One region of the Thermicanus aegyptius DSM 12793 genome, then DNA from elsewhere that is predicted to be linked to it. Evidence: riboswitches for the same ligand, from Rfam matches in the RefSeq annotation. Region 1 holds a riboswitch; the other holds the start of a gene.
The links. A riboswitch is a leader RNA that binds a small molecule or an ion and turns the genes downstream of it on or off. The one in region 1 is predicted to bind thiamine pyrophosphate.
Positions count from the first base shown of each region.

Region 2: another riboswitch for thiamine pyrophosphate. It lies ahead of THEAE_RS0102810 (MTH1187 family thiamine-binding protein); the one in region 1 lies ahead of thiM (hydroxyethylthiazole kinase).

Region 1 is NZ_KI783301.1:1,637,061-1,652,801, reverse strand. It holds gene THEAE_RS0108880 (helical membrane plugin domain-containing protein) at 1-361, opposite strand, end outside; gene THEAE_RS0108875 (NAD(P)/FAD-dependent oxidoreductase) at 374-1,513, opposite strand; gene THEAE_RS0108870 (sulfurtransferase TusA family protein) at 1,540-1,773, opposite strand; gene THEAE_RS0108865 (DsrE/DsrF/DrsH-like family protein) at 1,888-2,319, opposite strand; gene THEAE_RS0108860 (class I SAM-dependent rRNA methyltransferase) at 2,552-3,745, opposite strand; gene THEAE_RS20515 (Na/Pi cotransporter family protein) at 3,813-4,754, shown strand; gene deoC (deoxyribose-phosphate aldolase) at 4,797-5,474, opposite strand; gene THEAE_RS0108845 (NUDIX hydrolase) at 5,631-6,086, opposite strand; gene THEAE_RS0108840 (YugN-like family protein) at 6,244-6,654, opposite strand; gene mtaB (tRNA (N(6)-L-threonylcarbamoyladenosine(37)-C(2))-methylthiotransferase MtaB) at 6,834-8,165, opposite strand; gene thiE (thiamine phosphate synthase) at 8,264-8,938, opposite strand; partial or broken gene thiD (bifunctional hydroxymethylpyrimidine kinase/phosphomethylpyrimidine kinase) at 9,097-9,897, opposite strand; gene thiM (hydroxyethylthiazole kinase) at 9,875-10,684, opposite strand; TPP riboswitch at 10,774-10,877, opposite strand; gene THEAE_RS0108815 (winged helix-turn-helix transcriptional regulator) at 11,124-11,435, shown strand; gene THEAE_RS21990 (urease accessory protein UreD) at 11,498-12,292, opposite strand; gene ureG (urease accessory protein UreG) at 12,289-12,903, opposite strand; gene THEAE_RS21985 (urease accessory protein UreF) at 13,052-13,711, opposite strand; gene THEAE_RS20495 (urease accessory protein UreE) at 13,747-14,247, opposite strand; gene ureC (urease subunit alpha) at 14,401-15,741, opposite strand, start outside.
Region 2 is NZ_KI783301.1:532,992-548,732, forward strand. It holds gene THEAE_RS0102775 (hypothetical protein) at 1-426, shown strand, start outside; gene THEAE_RS0102780 (ABC transporter substrate-binding protein) at 535-2,136, shown strand; gene THEAE_RS0102785 (ABC transporter permease) at 2,374-3,318, shown strand; gene THEAE_RS0102790 (ABC transporter permease) at 3,335-4,237, shown strand; gene THEAE_RS0102795 (DUF1028 domain-containing protein) at 4,261-5,118, shown strand; gene THEAE_RS0102800 (ABC transporter ATP-binding protein) at 5,124-6,092, shown strand; gene THEAE_RS0102805 (ABC transporter ATP-binding protein) at 6,106-7,086, shown strand; TPP riboswitch at 7,213-7,323, shown strand; gene THEAE_RS0102810 (MTH1187 family thiamine-binding protein) at 7,558-7,845, shown strand; gene THEAE_RS0102815 (ABC transporter permease) at 7,820-8,584, shown strand; gene THEAE_RS0102820 (ABC transporter substrate-binding protein) at 8,694-9,680, shown strand; gene THEAE_RS0102825 (ABC transporter ATP-binding protein) at 9,686-10,447, shown strand; gene THEAE_RS0102835 (ABC transporter substrate-binding protein) at 11,441-13,072, shown strand; gene THEAE_RS0102840 (ABC transporter permease) at 13,104-14,114, shown strand; gene nikC (nickel transporter permease) at 14,126-15,022, shown strand; gene THEAE_RS19795 (3-oxoacyl-ACP synthase) at 15,086-15,741, shown strand, end outside.

The DNA.
Region 1 (15,741 bases):
CCATATCATCAACCAATTCAAGCCCGGCAATCGCCCGTTCCATGGTGTCGGAAATCATGGGTCCCGTCATTGAGGACTTGGCGATCGCGACAAAATCGGCCAATTCTGCCAAGGTAGCGAGAGTACCGCTTTTCTCCATTTTTTGGACATATGTTAATGTTCGTTCTAAACTGGCACTTACCTCCGGCAACTTTTGAATGAGGGCCAACACTTCCGGCTGCAACAGGTCATCCAGCATCTCAACAGCCCTCACGGCTTTTTCGGTCAGATCGGTTACCATATTGGGAGTGAGGGAACTGACTGCCACATCCATCAAACCCGTCACCTGTTCGAGGCGGCTTTTCTCCATATCCGTTGGCATCTTACTCCCTCCCTACATTAATCCACGGGCTGTTAACCAGTAGAGCTCGTTGTACATCGCCTTAAACCAATGGATTAGTTCGGAAGTATCGGCAGGTTTCGGAGGATGGTTATAATCAAAGATGATGAAGCTGGCATCCCCCAAGCTATTCTCCAAGAAACATGCCACTCTTCCGTCATAAAGCTTCGTTTCCGGAAGTCCCCGGATGCGGCTTATGAGGTTATGGGTTAATGTCTCGCTTTCATAGTGGGCGGTAGATCCAGCTTTACTAATGGGCAGATTGGTCGCATCTCCGATCACATACACATCATCATGCCCTACCATCTTCAAAGTGTACCGATCTGTGGGGATAAAGCCTGATTCGTCGCCAAGTCCGGAATTTAAGACGACAGGAGCCCCTTTATGCGCCGGAATGGAGATGAGCAGATCAAAGGGATGCTCCGCTCCATCCATGGTGTTTACCGTTTTCTTCTCAGGATCAATGCTTTCCATATTAAAATACGTTTCGTACTGTATATTCCGCTTTTCAAACTCCGGTAAAGCCCAATCCGCGACCGGTTGCAAGGAATGGATCCGACCAATGGGATAGGTGTAGAGCAATTCCACTTTATCCCGCATGTTCCGTCTGCGGAAATAATCATCCAACATAAGGGTTACCTCCAGGGGAGCCGCCGGACATTTATGGGGAACATCAATGACAATCATGATTTTTCCCCCTTCAAAAGTAGCCAGACGATCCCGAAGTTTTTCTGCTCCCTCCGGAGTGTAAAAATTATAAGTGATTTCCTTCATACCTGGAACGGCATCAAAATCAGGATAGGAACCGGTAGCAATCACGAGATAATCATAGGCATACCGATTTCTCTTGGAGAGCAGCTCTTTTTTCTCCACATCGATCTTTTCCACATCATCATAAACCATGGTGACGAGACGATGAACCAAGCTCTTTTGAGGCCGTATAAAATGATCCAAAGGCTTTTCGTTAAAAGCGACGAAGAGATAACCCGGTTGGTAAATATGTCGATCCGTATTGGAGATGAGGAGGACCTCCGCTTCTCCTTTTCGGATTTCATGAGACAACTGCCTGGCTAAGCGGTTAGCCAAGGTTGTCCCTGCCGTCCCTCCGCCAAGAATTGCGATGCGTTTTGCCATTGAGCTTCCCTCCCTAACAGGATCCCCTATTTCATCTTTCTAACGGCGATCTTCCAATAATCTCCCTCTTTTTCCGAATAAACCATTTCATGCCCCATCTTCTTCACCCACTCGGGAATATCTTTTGCAGAACCGGCATCGCTGGAGAGGACCTCGATCACATCCCCAACCTGGGAGCCTTTCACCGCTTTAATTAACTCCATGAGAGGACCGGGACAAAAGGAACCCCGGGCATCCACTTTTTTCGTTACCTCGCTCATCATCCATTCCTCCTTTAGAAAAAACATCGATCTCCATTTATTCTTGCCTGTTTTTAAGTTGAACCTTCTTTTCCCATTTCTTCTTACCTGAAACTCATTAAGAACCCTCAAAAACTACATGGTAATAATCATTCCCCCTTGGGAAATTCCAAAGAATGCGGTTACGCCGATCACATCGTCAAAGAGGTCGATCAGGTCTTCCTTTTTCCATCCTTTCACGTCCATGGCTAAAGCACAAGCATACACCTTCAAATTGCCCATTTCTTTCCCATTCTCGATCAATTCATAGAATGGTTGAGCTTTTTCCACCAGCGCCTTCCCAACCGTCCCTGTTTTAAAGTTCTTCGAAGCGACGCTCTCTTTCAGGAAAGGAACCAGTCCATTCATCGTCACGAAGAAATTGACCTCCATCCCGGACATGGCGGCTACAGAGCCTACGAGAGCAGCTGCATGAACCTTTTCCAGCTCCTCGGACAAAAGAATGATGGAGAGCTTCGGGGCTTGCTGTTCCATTAAACCTTCCTCCTTTTTAAGGTATTTTTCCATCTTACGCTTCCCCTTATCAATACCCCTACATGTTACGGTACTATTATAATCCTCTTCTATTGTGAAATAGGTTACAAGTTCGTGAATTTCGTGGCAAAATCGTGAAGAGTCGCTCACATCTTTTTTGTTTTTTCCTTTATATTTAATAGATTTCTAATTTATGGATTTTCTTCGGGAATCCCTGATCTAAAAAGAACATAAGAAAAGCCGGACCTTCTTGGGTCCGACTTTTCTAAGACCTTGAGCGCACCTCATAGATCGCGAATTTCAAGTAGTCTCCTTCATCCACCCCGACAATCTTGGGATGATCAACTCCCGCTCCGCTGAAGCGGACGAGGCGGAGGATTTTGTGGGTATCAAAAGCGGCATCCTGGACCATTTCCTGAAACATGGTTGCCGTAACCGGAGAAGAGCAGCTTGAGGTTACCAAAAAACCCCCATCCCGAATCAATTTCAACGCATTAAGATTAATCTCTTTATAACCGCGCAAGGCCGATTCGATCCGGGATCTGTTCTTGGCAAAGGCGGGAGGATCTAAAATCACCACATCCCACTTTTTCCCTTCCTTCACCTTCTCCCGTAAAAAATCAAACGCATTGGCCACGACAAACTCCACCTGTTCTAAAAAGCCATTCCTCGCCACATTTTCCTTAGCCATCTCGATGGCGAGCGGAGAAATATCCAAGGCGGTCACCCGTTTTGCACCATGTTGTAAGGCATTTAACGTAAATGAACCGGTATGGGTGAAGCATTCCAGCACTTCCACTCCCTCCCCCCCTCTATTCATCAGGGGAGCGATGCTTGCCCTGTTTTCTCGTTGGTCAAAAAAATAGCCGGTCTTTTGGCCCTCTTTAATATCAACCAAAATCTTTAAGCCGTTTTCTTCGATTTCAATTTGCGTGGGAGATTCCCCATACCAGAAGCCTTTCTCCAAAGGAAGCCCTTCCAGTTCCCTTACCGGTACATCGTTCCGTAGATAGATCGCCTTGGGATGAAAAACGTGAAGAAGAGCGGACAGGATCTTTTCCTTTTGCCTCTCCATCCCTAAAGAGAGGATCTGCACCACGAGAACCTCTTCATATTTATCGACAATGAGCCCTGGGAGGAAATCTGCCTCTCCATAGACCACCCGTAAGGAACGGATGCCGGGAAGAAAACGCTGCCGGTAGTTCCATGCCTCCTCCACTCGTCGCAGGAAGAAGGAGTGATCGATCGCCTCTTTTCGGTTCGTAAGAAGACGGACGATAATTTGCGAACGGGGGTTGACCATGCCGATGCCTAAAAAAAATCCTTGGTGATTTGCCACATCCACCAAATCCCCTGGTTGAAATTCGCCTTCTATTCGTTCCACTTCCGATTGGTAAATCCATGGATGCCCCTGTTCCAACCGTTTTTTCCGTTGCCTTTTCAGATAAATTGTAGCCATTTTATCCTCCGAACGATCATCAACCCTCCCCCTTATTCATAAAATGGGACAGGAGGGGTGATCCATAATGGAAATTCAAGTTTTTCTTCCGATTTTGGTGGGACTTATCCTTTTTTTCTTCGGTCTTGCCCTGATGCGAACGGGATTAGAAGCATTGGCCCAAGGAAGAAGGCAGGAAATCATCGCCCGGTTCGCCCGGACTCCTCTCTACGGATTCATCACCGGAACACTCGTCACTGCCTTTTTACAGAGTTCCAGTGCAGTTACGATCCTGATCGTGGGATTTGTGAATGCCGGGATCCTCACCTTTTCCCAATCGATCGGCCTCATCTTAGGCGCCAATGTGGGAACCACCTTAACCCTCCAAATCCTCGCATTTTCATTGGAAGATTTTCTTCTTCCCTTGTTTCTCATAAGTTTTCTTTTTTGGCTTATGCCTGAAAGGAGGGTGAAAAGGATCGGTTTGGCGATGGGAGGTGTAACTCTCATGCTGTTGAGTCTTTCGGTGATGGGCTCGGGAGCTCGGCTGTTACTGGAAGATTCCTTTACCCGTCCTTTTTTTCTTCGGATCAACGAGAATCCTTTGATTGCCTTCTCTCTCGGTCTCCTCGCCACGGCCCTGATTCAAAGCAGTACCGCAATGCTGGCGACGACCATGATTTTCATGAAAAATCAAATGATCTCTTTGCCGGCCGGTGTAGCCATTCTTTTGGGAAGCAATATCGGCACCTGTTTGGATACCTATCTCTCCAGTATTGGGGGATCTCCGGAGGGAAAAAAGGTGGCCTATGCCCACATCCTCTTAAATGTGGGAGGAGCTCTCCTTTTCCTTCCCCTTCTTCATCCTTTCTCTACTTTCATATCCCATCTTTCCCCTGATGCAGAGAGGCAACTGGCCCATGCCCAAACCCTGTTTAATCTGGTCACTTCCTTATTTGTCCTTCCCTTTTCCGCCCATTTCGCCCGCTTGATCGAACGGATCACAGGAAAGGAAAAATCTCCTTGTTAATGAGAGATCCTATCAAGGGGATGGGATCATTTCTACGATCGGTTAGTACGCTGAACCGAATTTCTGCCCTCCCGTTACGATTTGAACCCCGCTGCTTGCTCCGATGCGAGTTGCTCCCGCTTCGATCATCCGGATTGCCGTATCATAATCCCGGATTCCTCCAGAAGCTTTTACTCCCATCTGCTTTCCCACTGTTTCCCTCATCAGACGGATATCCTCAAGGGTTGCTCCTCCTTTTCCAAACCCGGTGGAGGTTTTGACAAAATCCGCCCCGGCCTTTTCAGACACCCGACAAGCTTTCACCTTTTCCTCTCGGGTAAGATAGCCCGTCTCTAAAATCACCTTGACCAGAGCGGTTGGTTTCGCCGCCTCCACCACGGCGTGAATATCCTCTTCAACCGATTTCCAGTCTCCGGATTTCACGCTTCCCAGCCGGATCACCATGTCCACCTCGGAGGCGCCATCCTTTATGGCTTTTAAGGTTTCATAAACCTTTGTTTCCGTCGTGTTGGCGCCCAAAGGAAATCCGATAACGGTACATACCTTCACATCGCTTCCTTCCAATTCGTCTTTGCAAAGGGGAACCCACATCGGATTGACGCAGACGGAAGCAAATCCATATTCTTTGGCTTCCCGGCATAATTTCACGATCGAATCCCGATCCGCTTCCGGTTTAAGTAAAGTATGGTCGATATAGCGGGACAACTCTTGTGCTTCCATCATAATCTCCTTTCATCCCTTGGGGAAAAGATTGAGCGTCATTTTGCTTTATCGCAATTGCCTTCGGTTTAAATAACGATGCTATGTATCGGCCGGAGAAATTCTTCGATCAAAAAGGAGGCGCCCCTTCGGAAAAAGGGTGCGATCGTAAACTTTTCAAGGGGAACATTCCCGATTCGAACGATCTTCAGGTAGAGAAAGTCCAAGTTTGATAAAAGCTTGTTCTAAGAGGATGCGGTTATTCTCATACCCCTGTTCCACCTGCTTCTTCCACGCCGCTTCCGGAGAAAGCCAATGTACATTGCCTATCTCCTCGAACTGGGGCCTCGTCTTCCCGCTCACATACTCAACGAGAAAATAATCAACCCTCTTCTCCCCTCTTCTTCCTTCCGCTTCATACCGGTAAGAGATGCTGGACAAAGGAGCGATGATTTTCCCTATGATCCCCGTCTCCTCCTGAATCTCCCTCAAAGCCGTGTCCTCCGGTTTTTCATTCCCCTCCGAGTGACCTTTTGGGTAGGACCAATGCCCAAAGCGATCTTCAATCATGAGAATTTCGGTCCCTCCCCCTTGGCGGCGGTAAACGATCCCTCCTGCAGCCACTTCAGCCATCTTCCTTCCTCCCCATCTTTCGTACATTCCCCACTTATCTTACTCTATCCTATCCACCACACACAACATCTTTTCTACGGAGATGGTATTCAATGCGCCAAGAATAACTCTTCCACACATAAAAGGAGAATAACATTCCAATGTCGATCGTGGCACCCTAGTCTTCAAGGAGAATTAGTTCTAAATCATGGACAAGTCTCCGCCCAACGGGGATATACTTCTCCGGAACCGCTGCATCCGGATCTTGCGGTTCGGAAAATTGATTTATTGCAGCGCTTAAGACACCTATCTCGGAACGATCATCCGGTCCGGCTTTAAACTTATGCGACAATAAAAAAGGGGTGCCGGTTTCGACCACGGTTCCATACGAATCAAGCTGTTCTTTCACCGCTTTAAACGGAATGCGCAAAAAAAGATACCCCCCCGCTTCACCGGCTAGCTTATAATCAAATAACCCCTGATCATAATCCCAATTTCCTCCAATCGTGAAACCCAGCGGTTTCAATTTCTCCTCCAGTGTATCAAGCAAGAAAGTTTTCCCTTCCAAACGGGATGGAATTTCAATCATGTGTAACAACCTCCTTTTCTCCTTAGGATTTCCTAATCAACCGTTCGACTTCATCTATATCCTGGAAGATTGATGGGATCGTGGTGCAGAAAAAAGAAAAGCCCTTTCTGCAACATAAGGGCTTTTCATCTTATCATACATTCTCAGACGGCGGGGCTGTTTCTACGATTCCCTGCTTTCTACACCGAAGCCGGCTCCAATACCCTGGCAAAGGTTCCCTCACAGATCTCGGACATCGCTTCATCGAGGCGGACACGGCACACTTTCCCGAACAAATCCCTAGATCCCATGAAGGCAATGCGCAAATAATTATCGGAATAACCAACCACTTTGCCGCTTTTCGGATCACCATCATAATACTCTTCCGGAATCACTTCGAGAACCTCCCCTTCGAATTTCTTGGCATAACGCAGAGTTAATTCTCGATTTAACTCCAGTAGACGATCTACCCGCTCCTTCTTTACCTCTTCCGGCACCTGATTCGGAAAGCGGGCGGCAGGTGTCCCCGTCCGCTTCGAATAAGGGAAGACGTGGAGCTCAGCAAAACCAATCTCCCGAATGTAATCATACGTATTTTGAAACATCTCCTCCGTCTCCCCAGGAAAACCGACGATCACATCGGTGGTGATGGCCACATGGGGGAGCGCTTCTTTAATCTTTTCGATCTTTTCTTTATACTGGGCGGTTGTATATTTCCGATGCATGCTCTTAAGGATCGTATCATCCCCCGCTTGCAACGGGATATGAAGGTGGCGGCACATTTTCGGGTTATTTCGGAAAACTTCAATCATCTCTTCACCGATTTGACTCGCCTCAATGGAGCTAATCCTGATGCGGTGCAATCCTTCAATCTCTTTTAAGTCCATCAGCAATCGGGGAAGGGAATAATCCTCCAAATCTTCCCCATACCCTCCGGTATGAATCCCTGTGAGCACAATTTCCCGATATCCATTGGCCGCGAGAGTGCGGGCCTGTTGAAGGACACTTTCCGGTTGACGGCTTCGGGAAAGACCCTTCGCCCATGGAATAATGCAAAACGTGCAAAAATTGTTGCAACCTTCCTGGATCTTTAAGAACGCCCTGGTCTTCTCAGAGAAAGTGGGGACACTTAGCTCCTCAAATTCCTTCTGTTTCATGATATTTGCCACTGCATTGATCGGCATGCGGGAATTCTTATATTCCTCCACATAATCAAGGAGTCGATCTCGTCCCTGAGTCCCAATGACGATATCCACCCCTGGAATCTCCAGCACTTTGGCCGGCGAAGTCTGGGCATAACAACCGGTCACCGCCACCACCGCATTGGGATTTTTGCGAATCGCACGGCGGATCATCTGCCGGCTCTTTTTATCCCCTGTATTGGTCACCGTACAGGTGTTGATCACATACACATCGGCTTCTTCTTCAAAATCTACTTGGGTATATCCTTTATTCTTAAACAATTGCCAGATCGCTTCTGTTTCATAGAAATTCACTTTACATCCCAGGGTATGAAAAGCAACGGTCGGCATCTCCATTCCCCCTTCCATTCATACCATAATAGAATCATTATAGGGAAGGGGAATAGAAAAAGCAACGTCACAATATGGATTGAACCGCTCTCGTCCTTCTACCTCTCCATCCGCCTATAGATGCCCAACTTTGCTTCTTTCCGCAGCAGAGCGGCCTCCTCCCTTGGGTTTTGGGCTTGACAAATCGCAGAGATCAAAGCGATTCCATCCGCCCCCGCCTCCGTAATCCTCGCCGCATTTTCCCTCGTGATCCCGCCAATCCCTACAATAGGAAGATGAATCCCCTGATCCCGCAACTCCCGTATAAAGGCGGGGCCCACCGGCTCTTTCGCATCTTTCTTCGATGAGGTGGGATAGATGGGACCAACGCCCAGGTAATCGGCCCCCTTTTCTTGCGCGATATGTGCCTCTTCCACCGTATGGATAGAAACTCCCAGAATCTTATGGTCCCCGATTTTTCTCCTTACTTCTTCAATCTCTCCATCCTCCTGGCCGATATGGACCCCCTCCGCATCGAGGAAAAGGGCCAGATCCACCTCATCATCCACCAGAAAGGGAATGCGATAGGCACGACAAATCTCCTGCAACGCCCTTGCCCATTCCACCTTTTCCGCTCCTCGTGCAGCCTTCTCCCCTTTCTCCCGAAACTGAAAACAGGTAATCCCTCCTTGGATCGCCTCCTGCAACACCCAGAGAGGATCATGGGGGGTATTATGGCTTCCCATGATGAAATAAAGAAGCAAACTCTCTTTCATCCCCAATGTCTCGATCATCGTATTCTCCTCCGCTCTTCCATTTGTCCGGTTATCTCCTTCCCATCCTGCTTATGAAAGCAACGATTCTGCCGTGGCGTCATCCGATCCAGGCCAAGCCCACATTCTTCGAGCACATCACTCCTTGCTACTGGTAACTCATCTGTTCTATGGATGATGAAACGTTGATAAGCCCAGTGATTGGTAGGGCCATGCCCCCCGCCGATCTTTAGGGAATGGAGAATTGCCTGATGGACAAATTCCTTTCCCGTTTCTATCGCTTCTCGTAGACCTTTTCCCTTTGCCAATTCCGCCGTAATCGCCGCAGAAAAGGTACACCCTGTGCCATGGGTATTTTCCGTAGGTATCCGCGGTTTCCCCAACTGAAGAAATTCTTCCCCATCATAGAAGAGATCAATCGCCCATTCTCCTCCCTCATGCCCCCCTTTGATCACAACACTTCCCGCGCCCATCTTAAGAATCTCTTTCGCCGCTTCCCGCTTTTCTTCTTCCGTTGTAATCTTTTTCCCTACCAATACCTCTGCTTCGGGAAGATTGGGAGTAACCAGGAGAGCAAGAGGGATTAACTTTTCCTTCAGAACCTTTATGGCGCTCTCTTTCAGGAGAGGAGTCCCTCCTTTTGCCACCATGACCGGATCCACCACCAGCTTCCTCCATCCATAGTGAGCAATCCGTTCGCTTACGGCTTCGATGATCTCCGCGCTAAACAGCATTCCCGTCTTTAAGGCATCCACGCCAATATCGGTGGCAATCGCATCGATCTGCTCCAGAATCCCTGCGGTCTCAACCGGATATACCCCTTTCACCCCAAGCGTATTTTGAGAGGTGACGGCTGTTACGGCGGTCATGCCGAAGACTTCCAGCTCCTGAAACGTTTTCAGATCCGCTTGAATACCGGCCCCGCCGCCGCTGTCGGAGCCGGCAATGGTTAAAGCTTTATAAACGGGCCACTTTTCCATACGTAAGCACCTCTATTCCCGACAGGAGAGCGAGCCGGTCGAGAAAAGCGATTTGGAACCGTCCCGGCCTTTCCTCCCCGATTTCTTCCATTGCTCTCTCCGCAGCCACTCCATAGACCACCAACGCCGAAACCGCAGCTTTTAGCAGATCTTCTTCCACCGCCGCAAAAGCTGCGATGACGGAGCCTAGGAGGCAACCGGTCCCCGTCACCCGTGTGAGGAGAGGATGACCATTATCAATCACATAGGTTTCTTTTCCATTCGATGCCACATCTTCCCTCCCCGTCACAACGGCAACCGTACCCAATTCCCGGGCCACTCTTTCCGCGATTCGAACCTTCTCCTCCCTGGAGATCTCTTCCGCATCCACCCCTTTAATGGTCAGAACCTCACCGACGGCATTGGCCATCTCAGCGGCATTCCCCCGGAGAATATCCACTCTCACCTGTTGAAGGATCTCTTTGAAGACTTGTAGACGGTATGGGGTGGCCCCCAACCCCACCGGGTCCATGACGACGGGAATGCCACGGCGGTTGGCCGATTTGCCGGCTTCCACCATAGCGTTCACGATCCTGGGATAAATGGTCCCTAAATTGAGGAGCACCCCGTCGGCCACCTTCGCCATATCGGCCGCTTCCTCCTCGGCATCCGCCATTACAGGGGAAGCCCCCAATGCGAGGAGCCCATTGGCCGTAAAATTGGTCACCACCGTATTGGTCAAATTGTGGATGAGAGGCCTCTCCTTTCTGATTTTTTCCAGCAATTCTCCTACTTCCTTTAACTCAATCATTGCGCAGCTCTCCCCTCTTTTTCTTTTCAAATAAAAAAACAGATCCATGAATTGGACCTGTTTACTCCTCCATTCCCTGTCTACGGCAGGAACGCTTCCTACTTTCCTACGCCGGTATTACCCGGATCAGGTCCAAAGGGTTGAAGGGTCTCCTTCTCTCAGCCGCAAAACGGCACCCCTAGTAGTGCAATCGCGCTATGAACTTAATTACCAGTATACTCTTCATCCACCTTAAAAACAAGAGTGAACGATCCCCGCTTATAAATGCTGGGTGTCGCCTTTGTGGATCTGGGGTCACATCATGGACAGGCTGAGGTTGATCACCCCGATGTGCAGCCATCGTTTGACAGATAAAAGCAGTGTTTACAGCAAACAAAAATAAAAAGAATCGTCCATCTTTGTGATACAATAGACAATGAGCGGAGGAGTGAATGCCATGGATTACTCGCATATGTGTCCGAAATACGAAGCGGCCATAGAGATCCTAGGAAAAAAGTGGACAGGACTTATTATCCGTGTTCTTCTTCACGGGCCGAAACGATTCAAAGAGATCAAGGAACAAATCCCCCAGATGAGCGATAAGATGCTCTCCGATCGCATGAAGGAACTGGAGTTATCCGGTATTCTGGAACGACGCGTCTATCCAGAAACCCCTGTGCGCATCGAATATGTACTCACGACAAAAGGAAGAGATTTAGAACCGATCATTGAAGCGATCCAAGCCTGGGCGGACCATTGGATGAATTAGCCAAGTGTCCCAACTCTTCATCGGTTGCTCCCGAAAAACTCAATCGGTTGCTCCCGAAAAACTCAGAAGTAGGTCTCCCCGATTTCCAGTAAGAGGCTGCGAAGTTCCATTCGTCTTACTCCCAGGACCTTTACACCCAACCCGGCACCGTAAGGAAGAAGTGTAACCCCTCCGATCCTCTCGGGGGGACGAGAGAGGGACGGGGCGATAGAGTCCGCCTCCTTTTGCCCCAATCCCTCTCTGATCAGATAAAGGGTGCCAAGTTGGGTATAAGAGCCAAAGTGAAAAAGATCGGTAAAGGACTCTCTCCCTGGATTCCAATCGCTCTTTTCCCAAAGAATGAACTTTCCCCCTTGGTAGATCTCCACATTTTGCTTCCATGATTGAAACTGAAAAGCTTCCCCGCTTCCTATTCTTCCCGCAGACCATAGTTCAAGATAAGCCAGTTTCGCACCTTCCTCCAATTCTATGTGTGCTTGCCCATTAAAAATCGAACCATGAAACGGGATATTCCCTTCCGGAAAAAATTGAAATGCACCTCCACGACTTACAAAAATCTTCACGTATTGCCTAACCCCTTTTCCCAAGGAGGGATGGATTTTCGTGGCCGATTGGGTGGTAAAAAGAAGGCGGGCTCCCTCACCCACCGTAAACTGAAAGATTTGCTCATCCCCATCCAGCATCCCGGCACACGCATCCATCCCGATCAGGTGAACGGCTCCATTCCTGTTGAAAGGGCGGGATAACTTCAGGGGAGCTTGCCAATACGCCTCCGTTACCGTTGAAATTCCATCCACCAACTCGACCGTAGCTTCGATCCTACCCTTCATGGAGGAACCCGTCATAGCGCTTATCATGACCTCAAATCCTCCAGCAAAACATGGCGCTTAATCCAACCGATAATCTCTTGAAGGCCCACTTCTTTCATCAGATTGGTCATGATATAAGGTCGATCCCCCCGCATTCGTTCCGTGTCCCTTTTCATCACCGACAAATCGGCTCCCACATAGGGAGCAAGGTCGATTTTGTTAATGACCAATAGATCAGAACGGGTGATTCCTGGCCCTCCTTTACGAGGAATCTTATCCCCTTCCGACACATCGATCACATAGATAAAAGCATCGACCAACTCAGGACTAAAGGTGGCGGCCAGATTATCTCCACCGCTTTCGATAAAAAGAATTTCGATGTCCGGAAAACGGGAGAGAAGCGTCTCAACCGCCTCTTGGTTCATGGAAACATCTTCCCGAATCGCCGTATGGGGACATCCTCCCGTTTCCACCCCAATAATCCTCTCCTCCGGTAAGATCCCGTTTCTTACTAAAAAAAGGGCATCTTCTTTTGTATAGATGTCATTGGTTACCACCCCAAGACTATACTCATTCGCCATGTGGCGGGTTAATTTCTCAATCAATGCCGTTTTACCGGAACCGACGGGACCTGCCACGCCGATGCGAACCGCTCCCAATCTTTTTCACTCCTTCCTATTCAACGATTGTCATCCGATGAACCAAAAATCATGATTCGAATTGGTTCCTCATAATTTGTTCCTCAGAATTTGTTCCTCCTAAGGATAGAAATCCTCCCAAGTTCTCCCTTCCGCTGTAGATAAGAAATCATGACATAAAAAGGCGGCTATATAGCTGCTCATGCTTCATGGCCATGATCTCATAGAGTGGGGAAGAATTACCGAAGGAGATCTCTCCCTCCATCACCCGCCGGACAAGTTGGATCAGATCGGTTTTTAGCACGTGAAGGATTCTTTGTCCATCCAATGGGCCCAGCGGAATCGCCCGTACCCCATTATTCACCATGACGACGCTCTGATTATAGAAAAACCCTAGGAGGGTCTCCTCCTTCTCCATACCAAGACGGTAGGCTGTCCAACCATAGAGGGGGGCCGGATGAACCGGCATCTCTCCCCAGGGGTAAGTCATTTCAAATGTCTTGGCAGCCAGAACGGCAAAACGATTCCCCAACTTTAAAGAAGCTTCTCTCCCTTCCCGGGGGAGCTTTATGGCCGTCAATCGCTCATTCACAGCCAAGAGTGAATCTGCATCTTGGGCTTTTGATGCTTCCCATGCCCATTTTACAGGAATCCCATCAATCGGAGCCACGGAATGGAAGAGATAAGATAAAACCCATTTTTTTAGGCTCTCCGCATCGTAAACATATCCTTCCTGAATATAAGTTTCTAATCCAAACGAATGGGAAAATCCCCCAATCGGCCATTGGCTATCGTTCAATTGCAGGAAATGCAGAAGGGAACAGGACATTCCTATCGACTCCTCCGTTCTTCCGCTTCCATCTTTTACCGGGGAAACGGAGGAAGATGCCGCTCCTGGGTTTGCCGGTTTTCTTTCCGGTGGGAATGGGCTTTTTGGGGGATGGGGCGAAAAGGTTGTTCCTCGATGGTAAAGGGAATGTTCAGTCGTCGTAAAAGTTCTACCGACGGTTCATCATGGAGGATGATCAAAAACGGCATCCGGATTTCCAGGGGGAGATGCCGGTTTCCCACCTCATAGGCTAAACGGATCATTTCCATCTGATCCCTGGGTTCGATGACGATCACTTTCGAAGGAAGAAGGGAGATTGTTCCCCAAAAATTCCCTTCCTTGAAAAGAATGTCCCCTTCCTCCAAACGCTTTTCCGTTTCCAGACGTATCCCGATTTCTCTCCCTCGATCCGAACGAACCCGCAAAATTCGTTTCTCCAATTCCTCCCAATGAAGAAAAACTCTTTCCCACTCTACTTGTTCCAACTCTATAGCCGGTGTCTCCTTCACATTGCCCAACACCTTCGTAATCAGCATTCCTACTCCCCTCCTCCCTCTATCTCTGGGTTTTCTGTGAACTGAACATTCGGAAATGTGATTTTTACAATATTTTGGTTATGGATTCCCTTGATCATGTTCAAGTTTTTTCGCCCGAAAAAAGGTAGGGTTTACCTTTTTCAATACCACCAATTAAAATAGGAAATACCGCTGCGCCATGGGAAGCTCTTTCACCGGTTCACAGGTGATGATCTCCCCGTCCACACGGACGGTATACGTCTCCGGATCCACTTGGATGGTAGGGGTTTTGTCGTTATGAATCAGATCTTTCTTCGAGAGGTTGCGGCAACCTTTTACAGGAACAACTCTCTTTTGTAAATGGAGGAGATTCCCAATCCCTTTTGCATAGGCCGCCTGTGAGACAAAGGTAAGGGAGGTTTCGGAGAGGGCCCTCCCAAAAGAACCGAACATGGGCCGTGGATAGACCGGTTGCGGGGTAGGAATCGAAGCATTGGGATCCCCCATCTGGGCATAGGCGATCATCCCCCCCTTAATCACCATCTCCGGTTTCACGCCGAAAAAAGCCGGTTTCCACAAAACGAGATCCGCCCACTTTCCGTTTTCAATGGAGCCCACAAATTCGGAAATGCCATGGGTGATGGCAGGATTGACGGTATATTTTGCGATATACCTTTTCGCCCGGACGTTGTCATTCTCCCCCGTCTCTTCTGGGAGACGCCCCCGTTGCCTCTTCATCTTATCTGCCGTCTGCCAAGTCCTGATGATCACCTCGCCCACCCTTCCCATCGCCTGGGAATCGGAAGAGATCATGCTGAGCACCCCCAGATCATGGAGCACATCTTCGGCTGCAATGGTTTGCGGACGGATGCGGGAGTCGGCAAATGCCACATCCTCGGGAACACGGCGATCCAAATGGTGGCAAACCATCAACATATCCAAATGTTCATCGATGGTATTCTGGGTAAAAGGACGCGTCGGATTCGTGGATGAGGGAAGAATGTTCAACTCCCCGGCTACCCGGAGAATATCCGGAGCATGCCCCCCTCCTGCCCCTTCCGTGTGATAGGTATGGATCGTCCTTCCGGCAATTGCTTCCAGCGTAGATTCCACAAAGCCTGCCTCATTTAAGGTATCGGTGTGAATCGCCACCTGGACATCATATTCGTCGGCCACCTTAAGACATGCATCAATCGCCGCCGGCGTGCTTCCCCAGTCCTCATGAAGTTTAAGACCGATCGCCCCTGCCTCCACCTGTTCTCTCAACGGAGGGAGGGTGGAGCAGTTCCCCTTGCCGAGATAGCCGATGTTTACCGGAAATCCCTCCGCCGCCTGTAACATCCGTGCGAGGTTCCATGAACCGGGGGTACAGGTGGTCGCATTAGTCCCGGTGGCTGGACCGGTCCCACCGCCAATCATGGTGGTAATGCCGGAGGTGATGGCCTCTTCCACCTGTTGGGGACTGATGAAATGGATATGCGCATCAATTCCTCCTGCCGTCACGATGAGTCCCTC
Region 2 (15,741 bases), 1.1 Mb from region 1:
TCTGTCATGTTGCTATTGATTTCCTTTTCCTCTTTAAGTGCTCCCGCCTTTTTGGTGGGAGGATGGAGAGGCCACTCGAAGGAAGTGCAAAAATTAAATCTTTTTGAAGTTCTGCTCCCTTTCCTGGGAGGAGCGGCGGGGTTGATGACCATTTTTTATTTTCATTGGTCTCTTTTAGATTTTTTTATTCTGTTTGGGATTTTTCAGGGGCCGTTGGGGGTTTGGAACATGGGGAATCTGTTTCTTCTTGGGGAGAAAGGGGGGGGCATGTGGATTCCTGCTACTGGAGTTTTTGTGGCGATCTTGGCCCATATATTTGCCTCTGCCTCGAGGGATGAAATGGTCATTTGGTCCACAGGGACTGCCTTGGTCTTCTTGCTTGTTACCAGGGTGTTGGGCTCATTCAAACGAGTAATAAAAGTGTAAAAAATAGAAATAAAATTGAAATACAGGATGAGACCAATCTTTTATAATACCCCTTAAAGATATTCATCTTTAAAGTTTTTCTTCTTTTTTGAAAAAGGGGGTATACAGATGAGATGGTTTTTTCGTGTAATGATAACCGTTTTTGTACTAGGTGCAATCGTTGCAGGATGTTCTTTCAATTCGCCGCCACAATCAGCCGGTGAAAACGCTGCTCGGGAAAAGTCGATTGTGATCGGGTTACAGGCTGAGCCGACCTCTTTGGATGCCCATCAGATTTCGGATTACAATTCCAGCCGGGCAGCGATGGAAATGTATGACCAGCTGGTACAGTTTAAAGATGAGAGTACGGAGATTGAGCCCGATCTAGCGGAAAAGTGGGATGTGTCCAAGGACGGCTTGGAATACACGTTCTATTTGCGGAAAGATGTCAAGTTTCATGATGGAACTCCTTTTAATGCAGAAGCGGTAAAATTCAGCATTGACCGTCAAATTGATCCAAAACATCCCTACCATGATTCCGGCCAGTTCGCTTACGCCGAGTTTACGTTTGGCATGGTGGATCATGTGGAGGTGGTGGACGAGTATACCGTAAAAATCGTGCTGAAGGAGCCGTATGCTCCGTTTTTAAGCAATTTGGCCATGCACGCAGCCAGCATTGTCAGTCCGACAGCCGTCAAGCAATACGGAAAGGATTTCTCAAGACATCCGGTCGGAACCGGTCCATTCAAGTTTGTGAGCTGGAATCCCGGGGTAGAAGTGATTCTCGAAAAAAATCCGGAGTATTTTAAAGGGGCTCCCAAGATCGACAAGCTTATCTTCAAGCCCATTACGGAAGACCAAACCCGTTTGACCGAATTGGAAGCGGGGAATCTGGACTTGATTGTCAATGTCCCGCCCGATGACTTGGAAAGGTTGAAGGCAGACCCTAATCTACAGGTGATTGAGCAATCGGGGATGCACGTCTGGTGGACAGCCTTTAATACCCAAAAGAAACCTTTTAATGATGTACGGGTAAGGCAAGCGGTCAATTATGCCATCAACAAAGAAGCGATCGTAAACGAAATTTTGAAAGGGACGGGGGAACTTGCCAATTCTCCTTTGCCGCCAAGCATCTGGGGGCATAATCCCAATGTGAAAAACTACGAGTACAATCCGGAAAAAGCAAAACAGCTTTTGGCGGAAGCGGGTTACCCGAACGGGTTTGAAGTAACGTATGGGGTGCCTGAATCTGGATCGGGCATGCAACAGCCAACCACGATGGCCGCTGCCATCCAAGCGGATCTGGAAAAAGTAGGCATACGTGTTAAGATACAAACGTTCGAATGGGGATCTTACCTGGATAAGGTTTTTGTACCATACGATCAACAAAAGGATATGGACATGCATCAGATGTCCTGGATCGGAGATAACGGGGACCCGGATAATTTCCTCTATATCTTGTTTAGCAGCAAGCAATGGCCGACCGCCGGTTTTAATGATGCTTATTACAAGAATGAAGAAGTGGATAAATTGCTGGATGAGGCCCGGGTGACGAATGATAAGAAGAAACGAACCGAACTGTATGAAAAAGCCCAGGAATTGATCTTAAAAGATGCTCCATGGATTATCGTTGATCATGAAAAACAGATTGTGGTTGCCCAAAAGAACGTGAAAAACTTCAAGCTGCATCCAACGGGAGTTTTCCGATTTGCCAATGTCGATGTTGATTAACAGCGGGAGGAGGGGGGATTTCCCTCGTTAACCATCTATGAGTGCCGGGCATGGGTGTGATCTCTAGGATGGATGTCCCAAACGGTGCTGGCGAGCGCCTACCTTATACAGAGCGTAAGGGTGTCCGTACGGAACAGCCCCGGGAGACGTACCGTCTAGTTCGGGGACCGCATGCTAGATGATGAGGACGGGGGAATGGCCCCCTCCTATTCGAATGAAAACGGGGAGGAGTCATCGTTGGGGATCTATGTTGTGAAACGTCTACTCGCATTGATACCCGTTCTGCTCGGCGTAACGATTTTAACCTTCTCCATCATGCATCTTTCTCCGGGGGACCCTGCCAAGATCATTTTGGGTTCCAAGGCGACGGAAGAGTCTATCCGTCAGCTCCGGGCAGAACTTGGACTGGATCTCCCCATATACCAGCAATATTTGCGCTGGTTGGGAAACATCTTGAGAGGAGATTGGGGGCGTTCGATTCAGATGAAGATGGAGGTGCTTCCTTTAATCTTGAATAGGTTTGGAGCCACTTTGATTCTCACTTTGGCAAGCGCCGGTTTGGCAACGGTTTTTGGAGTGCTGTCGGGAATCATAGCTGCCCAAAAGAAGTATACCTGGATTGATCGATTGCTCATGTTGATTGTTCTTGTGGGCTTTGGTATGCCGGTGTTCTGGTTGGGAATTTTGTTGCAAATCACCTTTGGCTTAAAATTGAATATATTGCCAATTTCGGGTATGTATTCTCCCGGCCAAAACGGTTTTTTGGATCTCTTCAAACATCTGATTCTTCCTTCCATCAGCTTGGCTGTCGGTTCGGGGGCAATCATCGCCCGCATGACCCGTTCAAGCATGCTCGAAGTCTTTGGGCAAGACTATATTCGCACCGCACGGGCTAAAGGATTACGGGAGAAAAAAGTCATATACAAGCACGCATTGAAGAATGCATTTATTCCGATTATGACCGTGATCGGGATGCAGATTGGCTTTTTGTTGGCAGGTGCGGTGTTGGTGGAGATGGTTTTTTCTTGGCCCGGTATCGGCACCTTGATGGTGAACGGAATTTTGGCCCGGGATTTTCCCTTGGTTCAGGGAATTATTCTCTTTGTTGCAACTTCCTACGTCCTGATCAACTTAGTTGTGGACATTTTGTATGCATATTTGGATCCTAGAATTTCTTATTAAGTAGGGGTTGAAAAAGATGGAAATGCCTGAAGTGGAGAAAAAAGGGATGGCAGCCGCGGATGGGAAGAAGAAGCACCCCGGGCCATGGGCTTTGGCTTGGAAGAAGTTAAAAAAGGACAAAGCAGCGGTTTTTGGAGGCATCATTTTATTGGTGATCATCGCACTCTCCCTTCTTGCCCCGATTTTACCTTTACAAGATCCGGAAGCGACCAATCTGGGCAAGCGTTTGTTGCCTCCGGGGACGGAGGGGCATCTCCTGGGCACGGACCAGCTGGGTCGGGACCTGTTCAGTCGCTTAATTTGGGGAGGTCGCGTTTCCGTTACCGTGGGTTTTTTCGCCGTGTTCATCGCAATGGCGATCGGAACGTTATTGGGTTTGGTGGCAGGATATTTCCAGAAGTTTTTCGACAGCTTGATCATGCGGACGATGGATATTTTGATGGCCTTCCCATACGTTCTGTTGGCGATCGCCATCATCGCAGCTTTAGGACCGGGGCTAATGAATACCATGATTGCGGTAAGCATGGTTGGGATACCATACTATGCGCGCATCGTGAGGGGTAGCACCCTCTCTTTCCGGGAAATGGAGTTTGTCCTAGCGGAACGTGCAATGGGCGCAGGCCATGGACACATTATCCTCTATCATATTCTTCCAAACTGTTTGCCTCCATTAATCGTAGCTGCCAGCCTGGATGTGGGATGGATGATTCTGGCCGCTTCCGGGATGAGTTTTCTGGGGTTGGGTGCTCAGCCGCCCATGGCAGAGTGGGGTGTTATGTTGAGTGAAGGCCGGAAATTTATCCGGGTTGCCCCGCATGTCAGCGTATTGCCGGGAATGGCCATCTTCTTGGTGGTTTTGGCACTTAATCTCGTAGGAGATGGACTTCGCGACGCTTTGGATCCCAAAGCGAAAGCATAAAAGCAAAGGGAAGGATGATCCACATGACTTTTTCCATTGTCGGTTTTGATCCGAAAACAGGAGAATTGGGCGTTGCCGTCGCTTCCAAATTCCTTGCGGTCGGTTCTTTGGTGCCCTGGGCTAAGGCGGGCGTCGGAGCGGTGGCAACCCAATCGTGGGCTAATGTAGATTATGGATACAAAGGCTTGGAACTCCTCGCAAAAGGAAAATCGGCCCAAGAGGTATTAAATCAGCTTGTTGCGGAAGATGAGCACAAGGAAGTTCGACAGGTGGGGATGGTCGATGCCATGGGTAATGCGGCAACCTATACCGGGGAAATGTGTTATCCGTGGGCGGGTGGAATTACAGGACCTAATTTTTCTTGCCAGGGGAATATCCTGGTGAGTGAAGAAACGGTGAAAGCTATGGCCAATACGTTTCAGCATGCCGAAGGGACGTTGGCCGAACGCTTGCTGAAAGCTTTGTTGGCGGGAGAGAAAGCAGGAGGGGACAGCCGGGGGAAACAGTCGGCTAGCCTGTTGGTGGTGAAGAAAGGAGGAGGTTATGGCGGAAATCACGACCGCTACATCGACCTGCGTGTGGATGACCATGCCGAACCTGTAAGTGAATTGCTCCGGATCTATGGATTGCATCAACTTTATTTTAACCGCACTCGTCCGGAAGACCTCTTACCAGTCGAAGGAGAGTTGAAAACGAGGCTGATGGAATATTTGCTGAAACTCGGTTACGTAAAATCGGTCGAAGTCAATGATCATGAACTGTACGAAGCCGTAAAATCATTCCATTTGATCGAGAATTTTGACGAGCGCGTTCAGGAACCGGGTTGGATCGACCGGAAAGTGGTTGAATTTATGGAACAGCTTGTGACGACAAAAGGGTGAAAAAAATGGCCAAGTTGTTGGAGGTCAAGAATCTCAAGGTCTCCTTTCGGCAAGAAGAAAAACAGGTGAATACCATCAATGGAGTCGGCTTTACTCTAAATCATGGCGAAACGTTGGGAATCGTAGGGGAGTCGGGATGCGGGAAGAGCGTCACCTCCTTATCCGTCATGGGGCTTCTTCCTAAAGAAAATTTCACAATCGAGGAAGGGGAAATCTGGTTCGACGGCAAGAACCTTCTTGAGATGACGGATGAGGAATATTGCAAGATTCGCGGGAAGGAGATCGCCATGATCTTTCAGGAGCCGATGACTTCGTTGAATCCGGTGTTCACGATTGGCAACCAGCTGATTGAAACCATCATGGAACACAGTTCTCTGAGCAAAAAGGATGCGTTTCGCAGGGGAGTCGAAATGTTGAAAAAAGTGGGCATCCCCCGGGCCGAGGAGATCATGTCGGAATATCCCCATCGGCTGTCAGGAGGCATGCGCCAGAGAGTCATGATTGCGATGGCGATGGTGTTAAATCCCAAACTGCTCATTGCGGATGAGCCGACAACCGCTCTTGATGTGACGATCCAGGCACAAATACTCGATCTGATGAGAAGCCTGAAAAATGAGTTGAATACTGCCATCATCATGATTACGCATGATCTGGGGGTGGTTGCGGAAATCTGTGACCGGGTGGCGGTGATGTATGCAGGAGAGATCGTCGAGGAAGGCGGAATCAGGGAGATTTTCAAAAACCCGAAGCACCCGTATACCCTCGGTCTCTTCCAGGCAATGCCGAGCATGCGAGAAGAACAGGAACGCCTCTATTCGATTCCAGGGTCGGTGCCGACACCCGATGAGATGCCGATTGGATGCCGTTTTGCCCCCAGATGTGAGCACGCCAAACCGGAATGCCATGTCCAATCTCCCAAAAGGGTACAGGTTGGACCGGATCACTCTACCTGTTGTTGGCTCTATTCTTCATAAGGAGAGAAAATGTATGGAAAGAAAACCGCCTTCGGACTATCTGCTCAATGTAAAAGGATTAAAGGTATATTTTCCCGTCCGCAAGGGGTTCATGCGCCGGATCGACGGCTATGTGAAAGCTGTGGATGACGTCAGCTTCGCTTTACATGAAGGGGAAACACTGGGATTGGTCGGGGAAAGCGGCTGCGGAAAATCGACGACGGGCCGTGCAATCCTTCAATTAATCCGTCCGACGGCCGGAGAGGTCATCTATCAAGGGAAAGATTTGACAAAGTTAAGCTTCAAGGGGATGCGCCCAATCCGCAGGGACATTCAGATGATCTTTCAAGATCCGTATTCTTCCCTGAACTCGAGGATGACTATTCGGAACATCCTATTGGAACCTATGAAAATTCACGGGATTTTTACCAGGAAAGAGCGGGAAGAGCGAGTGGAGTATTTGTTGGAAGTGGTGGGATTGAGCGGCGCGTATGCCAACCGCTACCCGCACGAGTTTAGCGGAGGTCAAAGACAGCGGATCGGAATTGCGCGGGCGTTGGCGTTAAACCCTAAACTGATCATTGCCGATGAGCCGGTTTCTGCGTTGGATGTGTCGGTGCAAGCGCAAGTGTTAAACTTGATGCAAGAGCTACAAGAAAAGTTCCGGCTTACGTATATTTTTATAGCTCATGACCTGAGCGTTGTGAAACATTTCAGCACCCGGGTGGGAGTCATGTATTTGGGTAGGCTGGTGGAATTGGCCGATAAAAAGCGTTTATATCAGTCCCCAAAACACCCGTACACCCAGGCGCTGCTATCGGCGGTTCCGGTTCCGGACCCAGATGCCAAGAGGGAAAGAATGATCCTTTCCGGGGAAGTTCCCAACCCAAAAAATCCGCCTGCCGGTTGTGCCTTTCAAACTCGGTGTGCCGCCTGCATGGAGATTTGCAAAATAGAGAGGCCGCCTCTTAAAGAGATCGGGCCCGGACATTTTGTTGCTTGCCATCTCTATTGAAATCTCTATTGAACTTTTTAAAAGAAAAGTCTTTTGAATAAGATGTCTTTCTTAGATGTTGTTCCTTGACGAGCTTCTCCTTGTTTACATCTCCCGCAAAAGGTGATAAAATTCGAGGTGAACGTTCCATCACAGCAGGGGAGCTGAGTCCGCTCGGCTGAGAGGGCACCAAATGGGGTGCCGACCCTTCAACCTGATCTGGGTAATGCCAGCGTAGGGAACATCGACGCCGCTCTTCATTCTCTTAGTGTTCTACAATTGAGCAGTCTATCCCTATTTCGGGTCTCCGACTCGCACAGATTCGGCGAGTTCGGGAAAGGCCGTAACGACTCTTTTCGGGGATGCGCATGACGGGGAACAGGAGAGAATATGTGTGCCATGTACTTACGAAGGCTATCCAGCAGGATAGCCTTTTTTGGTGTGATCAGGTTTTCATGGAAAGACTATGATGAGAAGAAAGGAGGTATCGGGGTGCCGATCGTCAATGTGGGGTTTCAAGTGATCCCAAAGACAAAAGAGGGAAACTCCTATGAGTTGGTGGACAAGGCCATTGAGGTGGTCTCCAAATCGGGGGTGAAGTATGAGGTAGATCCCATGGAGACTGTGATGGAGGGAGAATACGATAAACTGATGGAGATTGTGAAGGAAGCCCAGGAGGCGGTCATCGCAGCCGGAGCGCAAGAGACAATGACGTTTATCAAGGTGCATTACCGGCCTGAAGGGGTTACGATTGATGAAAAAGTGGCCAAGTATCGCTAAGGCAGGGGGAAGTCTCCTCCTCTTTCTCCTCCTCTGGGAGGGGAGTGTGCAGATGTTTCGCATTGAAAAATGGATCTTGCCCGCTCCTTCCGATGTGCTGGCAGCCCTTATTCAGTACTTTCCCCTCATCATGATGCACAGCGGGCAAACGGTGATCGAGACCCTGATCGGTCTTTCCGTCGCCACTCTTTTGGGGATCGGTCTGGCCACTTTGATGGATCGCTTTCTCCTCCTGCGGGATGCCGTCTATCCCCTGTTGGTGATCACCCAAACGATTCCCACCGTAGCTTTGGCCCCCTTATTCATGGTATGGTTTGGATTTGGGATGCTGCCAAAAATCTTGGTGGTGGTGATCGCCACCTTTTTTCCCATTGTGGTCAGCCTTTTCGAAGGGTACCGGCAAGTAGATGAAGAAAAGGTTCGTCTCCTCGCTTCTATGGGAGCTAACCGGGGCCAAATCTTTCGCTACCTGAAGATTCCCGCCTCTCTCCCCTCTTTTTTCGCAGGACTTCGGATCGCGGGGACCTATGGGGTGATGGCCGCCGTCGTCGGAGAGTGGTTAGGCGCCAATCGCGGCTTGGGGATTCTTCTGATCCGTTCCTCCAAGTCATTCTTAACGGACCAACTCTTTGCCACCATTCTGGTCATTATCCTGCTAAGCCTATTTCTCTATTGGATCATTGAATGGCTCGCCGCCCTTATCATGCCTTGGCGGCGCTTCTCGGAAGAACGTCATTAAATCTGCGATCAATATAAGGAGGGTTTTTGCTGTGGAGAGTAATCAGATCACATCACGTGCCGGTCGTTCTCTCATTCTTTTGATCCTAAGTCTTTTTCTCTTGGGAAGCTTGCTCACAGCCTGCGGGAGCGGAAATGCAGTTCAACCCAACGCTTCTCAAGGCGGAGCGACCCAAGGGGTAGATGCGAATCAACCTCCGGAAAAAGTGGTGGTTACATTAGACTGGTATCCCAATACGAATCATACGGGTCTCTATGTGGCGAAGGAGAAGGGATATTATAAAGAGGAGGGACTTGATGTGGAGATTATCCAGCCGGGGGAAAACAGTGCCGACCAACTGGTCGCTTCCGGTAAGGCCGATTTTGGTGTCAGTTCGGCGGAAGGGATCACCCAGGCGAGAGCTACCGACCTTCCCCTCGTCTCCATCGCCGCCGTCATTCAGCATAACACCTCCGCCTTCGCCTCCCTTCCTGAAGCGGGCATTAAGAGCCCGAAAGATTTTGAGGGAAAGCGGTATGGCGGTTGGGGAAGCCCCACCGAAGAGGCGACGATTAAAGCGTTAATGGAAAAGTATGGCGCCGACAGCACGAAATGGACCAATATTACCTTGGGACAGACCGACTTCTTCTCCTCCATCGGCAAGCAGGCTGATTTTGAATGGATCTATTATGGTTGGGATGGCGTAGAAGCGGAGCGAAGGGGGATCAAGATCAATACGATCTTTTTAAGGGATCTAGACCCGGATCTGGATAATTACACGCCAATCCTCGTCACCAATGAAGACCATATCAAAAATAAGCCTGATCTGGTGAAGCGTTTCTTGGCGGCAACCGCCAAGGGGTATGAGTTCGCAATCTCCAATCCTGATGAAGCGGCCCAGTCTCTCCTCAAGAATGCACCGGAATTAAATCAGGATCTGGTGAAGAGATCCCAAGCGTATCTGGCGAAGGAATATCAAAGCGATGCGCCCCAATGGGGGATACAAAAGAAAGAGGTTTGGGAAAGGTACGCCAACTGGCTGATGGATAAGAATCTCCTTCCCAAGCGGATCGACGTGGATCAACTCTTTACCAATGATTTTCTTCCCAAGAAGTAAGGCCGATGGATATGTTGAAAATAGAAGGGATTAACAAAGAGTATCTGCAAAGGGATGAAAGCCGCCTTCCCGTCTTAGAGGGGATCACCATGGAGGTGAAGGAAGGAGAGATCGTCTCCTTGGTGGGCCCCTCCGGATGCGGGAAGAGCACGCTACTAGATATCATCGCCGGGCTTACCATCCCCGATCGGGGAAAGGTGTGGATCGGAGAGGAAGAGGTGACGGGGAAAAAGGGAAAGGTAAGCTATATGCCGCAAAATGATCTCCTCTTTCCCTGGCGCACCATCCTGGACAATGTGATCCTTCCACTTCAATTGGCGGGCCTCTCGACGAATAAGGCAAGGGAGGAGGGGAGGAGACTCCTCCCTCTTTTTGGCCTGGAAGGGTTTGCGGAAAGTTACCCTTCCATGCTGTCGGGAGGAATGAGGCAAAGGGCGGCGCTCCTGCGTACCTATTTGATCCAAAAGGATCCCATCCTCCTCGACGAACCTTTTGGGAGATTGGATGCCTTGACGCGTGCGGAGATGCAGAAGTGGCTCCTTACCATCTGGGAGAAGATGAGGCGGACGATCCTCCTCGTCACCCATGATGTGGAGGAGGCGATCTTCCTCTCGGACCGGATCTATCTTCTCTCACCCCGGCCAGGGCGGGTGCTCAAGGAAGTAATTGTTCCTTTACCTCGTCCGCGCACGGAGAGGATGAAGACGGAAGAGGATTTGATAGAGATCAAACGGATATTGCTCGAGGCATTGGAGAATAAAGGCTAACGTAGGCGTTGAGTTTATAGGATAAGGCCCCGTCCCTTTAGAGCAGATATTTTCTCTTCGTCTCTTGAATCTTTTCGATTAGATCATTTCCCTCTATTAATTTGCTTGCTTCTATTTCCACCTTCTGTAACGTACGGTACGGATTCCTTCTGTTCGTTTTCCGGTTTTTAACTGCACATCAGCAAGAGCTCGCAATGCTTTAGCGTAGAGATATTCTCGATTTTGGGCACGGAAAAAATGCTTCCTCGCTGTTATTAATGAGAGCACCTGTCAATATTAGGAATAAAAAACCAGTAGACGAGAGGTGCTCTTATTTGTTTTCAATCAGTATGAAACAAGGAACTGTCGAAGAACTTCTGCATATTGCGGAGCCTTGGTACATTGATCGGGTTGAATTTGACCCAGAGAAAAAGCAACTGAACGTATATGTTAAGGTTCTAAAAGGAGAACTTTTCCCATGTTCGAATTGCGGTGCTACAGATCAACCTGTCAAAGAGATTGCAGATAAGGACCGCCTTTGGCGTCATTTAAATTTTTTTTGAGTATCCTAGTTACATCCATTGTGAATTACCAAGAACAAACTGCGGAAATTGCAAAAAATTAATGCGGGTGAATGTTCCGTGGGCATTGGAAAAATCGAAGCACTACTTCACTTTACACTTTGATGCTTTAATTAGTTTCCGCTGAAAAAATTGAAGAAATTGAACAAAAAAAGGAATTCGCAGCCTTCATGTGGAAATTGTGATTGAGCAGATAACAATCCCGAGGGGCGAATTATTTGTCTAAGAAGTTCAACATCGCCCTTCGGAAATTCTTCCACGATGTGAAGAAAATATTGAAACTTCTGCAGTCGTGCTTGAATCGGTGTTCGAAGGATTGGCATTGTATGATTACAGCATCTTAAAAACAATAATTGCAAAAGTCGATCTAATATGTCATAATCGAATTTACTAAGATTTACATATTCACTAAATCTTCAAAGGGGGATGCAAGATGAGAAGGAAAGGAATGCTGCTCTTTTTCGCACTCGTGCTCCTATGGGTTTTAGCGGCTTGCGGGCAACAGACTGGATCGAAAGGGGAGCCGGGTCAAGGAGGAACGGCTGCTCCGACGGGAGGAACGCTCATTTTTGGCAGGGGCGCCGACTCTACCGCCCTGGATCCCATCAATGTGACCGACGGAGAATCCCTCATCGTTACGGACAATATTTTTAATACGCTGGTCGATTATAAGCCGGATAGCACCGAGGTGGTTCCTTCCTTGGCGAAGGAATGGAAGTCTTCCGAGGATGGCCTCACCTGGACCTTTAGCCTCCAGGAAGGAGTAAAGTTTCATGATGGGACCGACTTTGATGCGGAAGCGGTGGTTTACAACTTCAACCGTTGGATGGACCCTAATCATCCTCAGCATAAAGGAGACTTTGGTTATTATGCCTATATGTTCGGCGGATTTAAAGGGGATCCAGGGCATGTGATCAAAGAGGTGGTGGCCAAGGATAAATACACGGTTGAGTTCCATCTCAATTTCCCGCAAGCTCCTTTCCTGAACAATCTGGCCATGTCCCCGTTCGGGATTGCGTCACCGGCGGCGATCGAAAAGTATGGGGAGAAATTTGGGGATCATCCTGTAGGAACCGGGCCGTTTAAATTCGTGGAGTGGAAAAAAGGAGATAGCATCACCCTGGAGAAAAACCCCGATTATTGGAAAAAAGGACTTCCCAAGCTGGATAAGGTGGTCTTCCGCTCCATTCCCGACAACAGCAATCGCTTCACCGCCTTGAAAAATGGAGAAATCGATTTGATGGATGGTTTAAACCCGGAAGATGTGCCCTCGGTGAAGTCGAACGATAAGCTTCAGCTTTTCTTGCGTCCCAGTATGAATGTGGCGTATCTTGCTTTTAATACGAAGGTGAAACCTCTGGATGATAAACGGGTACGGCAAGCCTTAAACATGACGGTAAACAAGAAGGAGATCATCGACTCGTTTTTCGCCGGGCTGGCGGAGCCGGCCAAGAATCCCATGCCGCCATCGCTATGGGGGTATAATGACCAAGTGGAAGATTATCCTGTTGATCTGGAGAAGGCTAAATCCCTGTTAGCCGAAGCAGGTTACCCGAACGGCTTTGAGACCGACCTCTGGTACATGACCGAACCCCGCCCCTATATGCCCAATGGGCAGAAGGTGGCGGAGGTACTGCAGGCTGACTTCGCAAAGATTGGAGTAAAGGTAAATCTGGTTACGTATGATTGGTCCACCTATCTGGATAAGACGGGAAATGGGGAACATCCGATGGCTCTCATGGGGTGGACCGGGGATAACGGAGATCCCGACAACTTCCTCTATGTCCTGTTGGACAAAGATAATACCCGGACCCCCGATGCCGGGAATATCGCATTCTACGTCAACGATGCCCTTCACGATCTCCTGATCCGGGCACAACGCTCCACAAACCAAGAGGAGAGAATCCAGCTGTACATGGAGGCGCAAAAGATCATCCATGAGGATGCACCTTGGATTCCCCTCGTTCATACGACCCCTCCCATCGCGGGGATCAAAGAAATAAAAGGATATATTCCCCATCCGACCGGCACGGAAAGCTTTGAGAATGTAAGCATCGAAAAATAGGGAAAACAGCCAGTTCGTTGATTCGGAGATGATGCTTTTGTTTCGGTATATCTTGCGGAGGCTCGTTCTCCTCGTTCCCGTTCTCATCGGCATGTCGATCATCGTCTTCGGCATTATTCACTTCATCCCGGGGGACCCTGCCAGGGCCATCTTGGGGGAGAGGGCGAGCGAGACGGCTTTGGAGAAATTACGGGAGGATTTGGGACTGAATGAGCCTCTTTTTCTCCAATATGTTCATTTTATGGGCAATATCTTGCAGGGGAATCTGGGAGAGAGCATGCGCACGAAAGCGCCAATCGCCCAGGAGATCCTCCCCTATTTGGCGGCGACTTTCGAACTAACCCTGGCCGCCATGGCGTTTGCCGTTTTTTTCGGCATACATCTGGGAATTTGGGCGGCCTGGAAACAGAATTCCTGGTTTGATTTGGCTTTGATGATGGCGGCTTTGATCGGCGTATCCATTCCCATCTTCTGGCTGGGGATCATGGAGCAATATCTTTTTGCGGAGAAACTGGGATGGTTTCCTTCCGGAGCGAGGTTTAACCACCGGGAACCCATTACCGCCATTACAAACTTTTATATCCTGGATACCATCTTGGCAGGGAATTGGAGAGGGCTGGGAGACGTTCTTCGCCACCTGGTTCTTCCCGCTTTCGCCCTCGGAACGATTCCCTTATCCATCATCGCCCGCATGACCCGCTCCACCGTTTTGGAGGCGCTGAAGTCCGATTACATTCGCACAGCCCGAGCGAAGGGGCTTAACGATTTTGTGATCCTCTATCGCCACGCTTTGAAAAATGCGTTCATTCCGATCCTTACGGTGATCGGACTGCAAACCGGGAGCCTTTTAGGCGGAGCGGTCTTGACGGAGACGATTTTCGGCTGGCCGGGAGTGGGTCGTTATTTATTTGATGCGATTAACAACCGGGACTACACGGTGATTCAGTCGGGTATCCTGGTGATCGCCGCCTTCTTCGTCCTGATCAATCTTTTGGTGGACCTGCTTTACGCATTCTATGATCCTCGAATTCGGTACAGTTAGGGGGGAGAGGGATGGAGATACAGTCTACGAGTGAGATTGGGGGAAGCCTTCCGGAGAAACCGGAACGAAAGCGGAGCCCCTTCCTTAAATCTTTTTCCAGGTTTCTCCGCCATCCCTTTATCTTATCCGGGGGAGGGATTCTCCTGTTTCTTTTCCTCCTTGCCCTGTTGGCGCCGGTGATCGCGCCGGAAGGGTATAACGAGCAGAAGCTCTCCCTCCGCCTTTTGCCACCCAATGGGGAGCATTGGTTTGGCACCGATGATTTCGGGAGGGACATCCTCTCCCGGGTCATCTATGGAGCCCGCATCTCCCTTCTGATCGGCATCTCCTCCGTAACCGGCTCGATTCTCGTCGGCGCTTTTCTCGGACTCCTCGCCGGATATTACGGGAGATGGGTGGATACCCTCATCAGCCGTATGTTTGATATGCTCTTAGCCTTTCCTGCCATTCTCCTCGCCATCGCCATCGTCGCCATCCTCGGGCCAAGCCTTTTTAATGCGCTATTAGCCATCTCCATCGTCAACATTCCCACCTATGGAAGATTGATGCGGGCGAGGGTTCTCTCTTTGCGGGAGGAGGAGTATGTTCAAGCGGCAAAGGCGGTCGGTTTGAAGGAAAGGCGTATTCTCTTTCGCCATATCCTGCCCAACAGTCTTACGCCCATTCTGGTACAAGGGACGATGGGCATCGGTTCCGCCGTGCTGGAGGCGGCAGCCTTAGGTTTCCTCGGACTGGGCGCCCAACCTCCGGAGCCGGAGTGGGGCAAGATGCTGGCCGATGCCCGAAACTACATCACACAGGCCCCTTGGCTTTCCATCTTTCCCGGGCTTGCCGTCATGGTGACGGTTTTAAGCTTTAATCTCTTGGGAGATGGGCTCCGGGATCTCCTCGATCCCCGGATGCGGTAAAATGAAACTCCTTTGTAACTCCTTTATCGTATGATGGTGGAGAAGATGAAGGAGGTAGGTGACATGCCCCACCCCCCCATAGGGATTGTGAGTATCGGCCTCTATTTGCCGGAAAGAAGAATGACGAGCAAGGAGCTGTCGGAGAAGAGCGGAATTCCCCGGGAGATCTTGGAAGAGAAGATGGGGATCGTGGAAAAGCGCATCCCAGGACCTTCTGACCATACCGCCCAGATGGCCGTTTGGGCGGCCCGGACGGCGATAGAGAGGGCCGGTGTTGATGCGCGGGATATTGATCTGATCATTTATTTTGGGGAGGAGCATAAGGAATACCCCCTCTGGACCGCCGGGATTTGGGTACAGCATAAGATCGGTGCCGTCAACGCCTATGCCTTTGACATCCAGCAGCGCTGCGGGACCGGGGTATTGGCCCTGAAAATGGCGAAAGAGATGATGCTTGCCGATGATGCCCTCCATACGGTCCTCCTCGCCGGAGGCTACCGGAATGTGGATTTTATCGATTATGCCAATCCACGCACCCGCTTCATGTATAACCTGGGAGCCGGAGGGGGGGCGATCCTCCTGAAGAAGGGGTGCGAGGCGAATCAGGTGTTGGCAGGGAGGATCATCACGGACGGCTCCTTCTCCGAAGATGTGGCCGTCCCCGTTGGCGGGACGAAGGTGCCCCTCACCCCGGAACTGTTGCAGCAAGGGAAGTACAC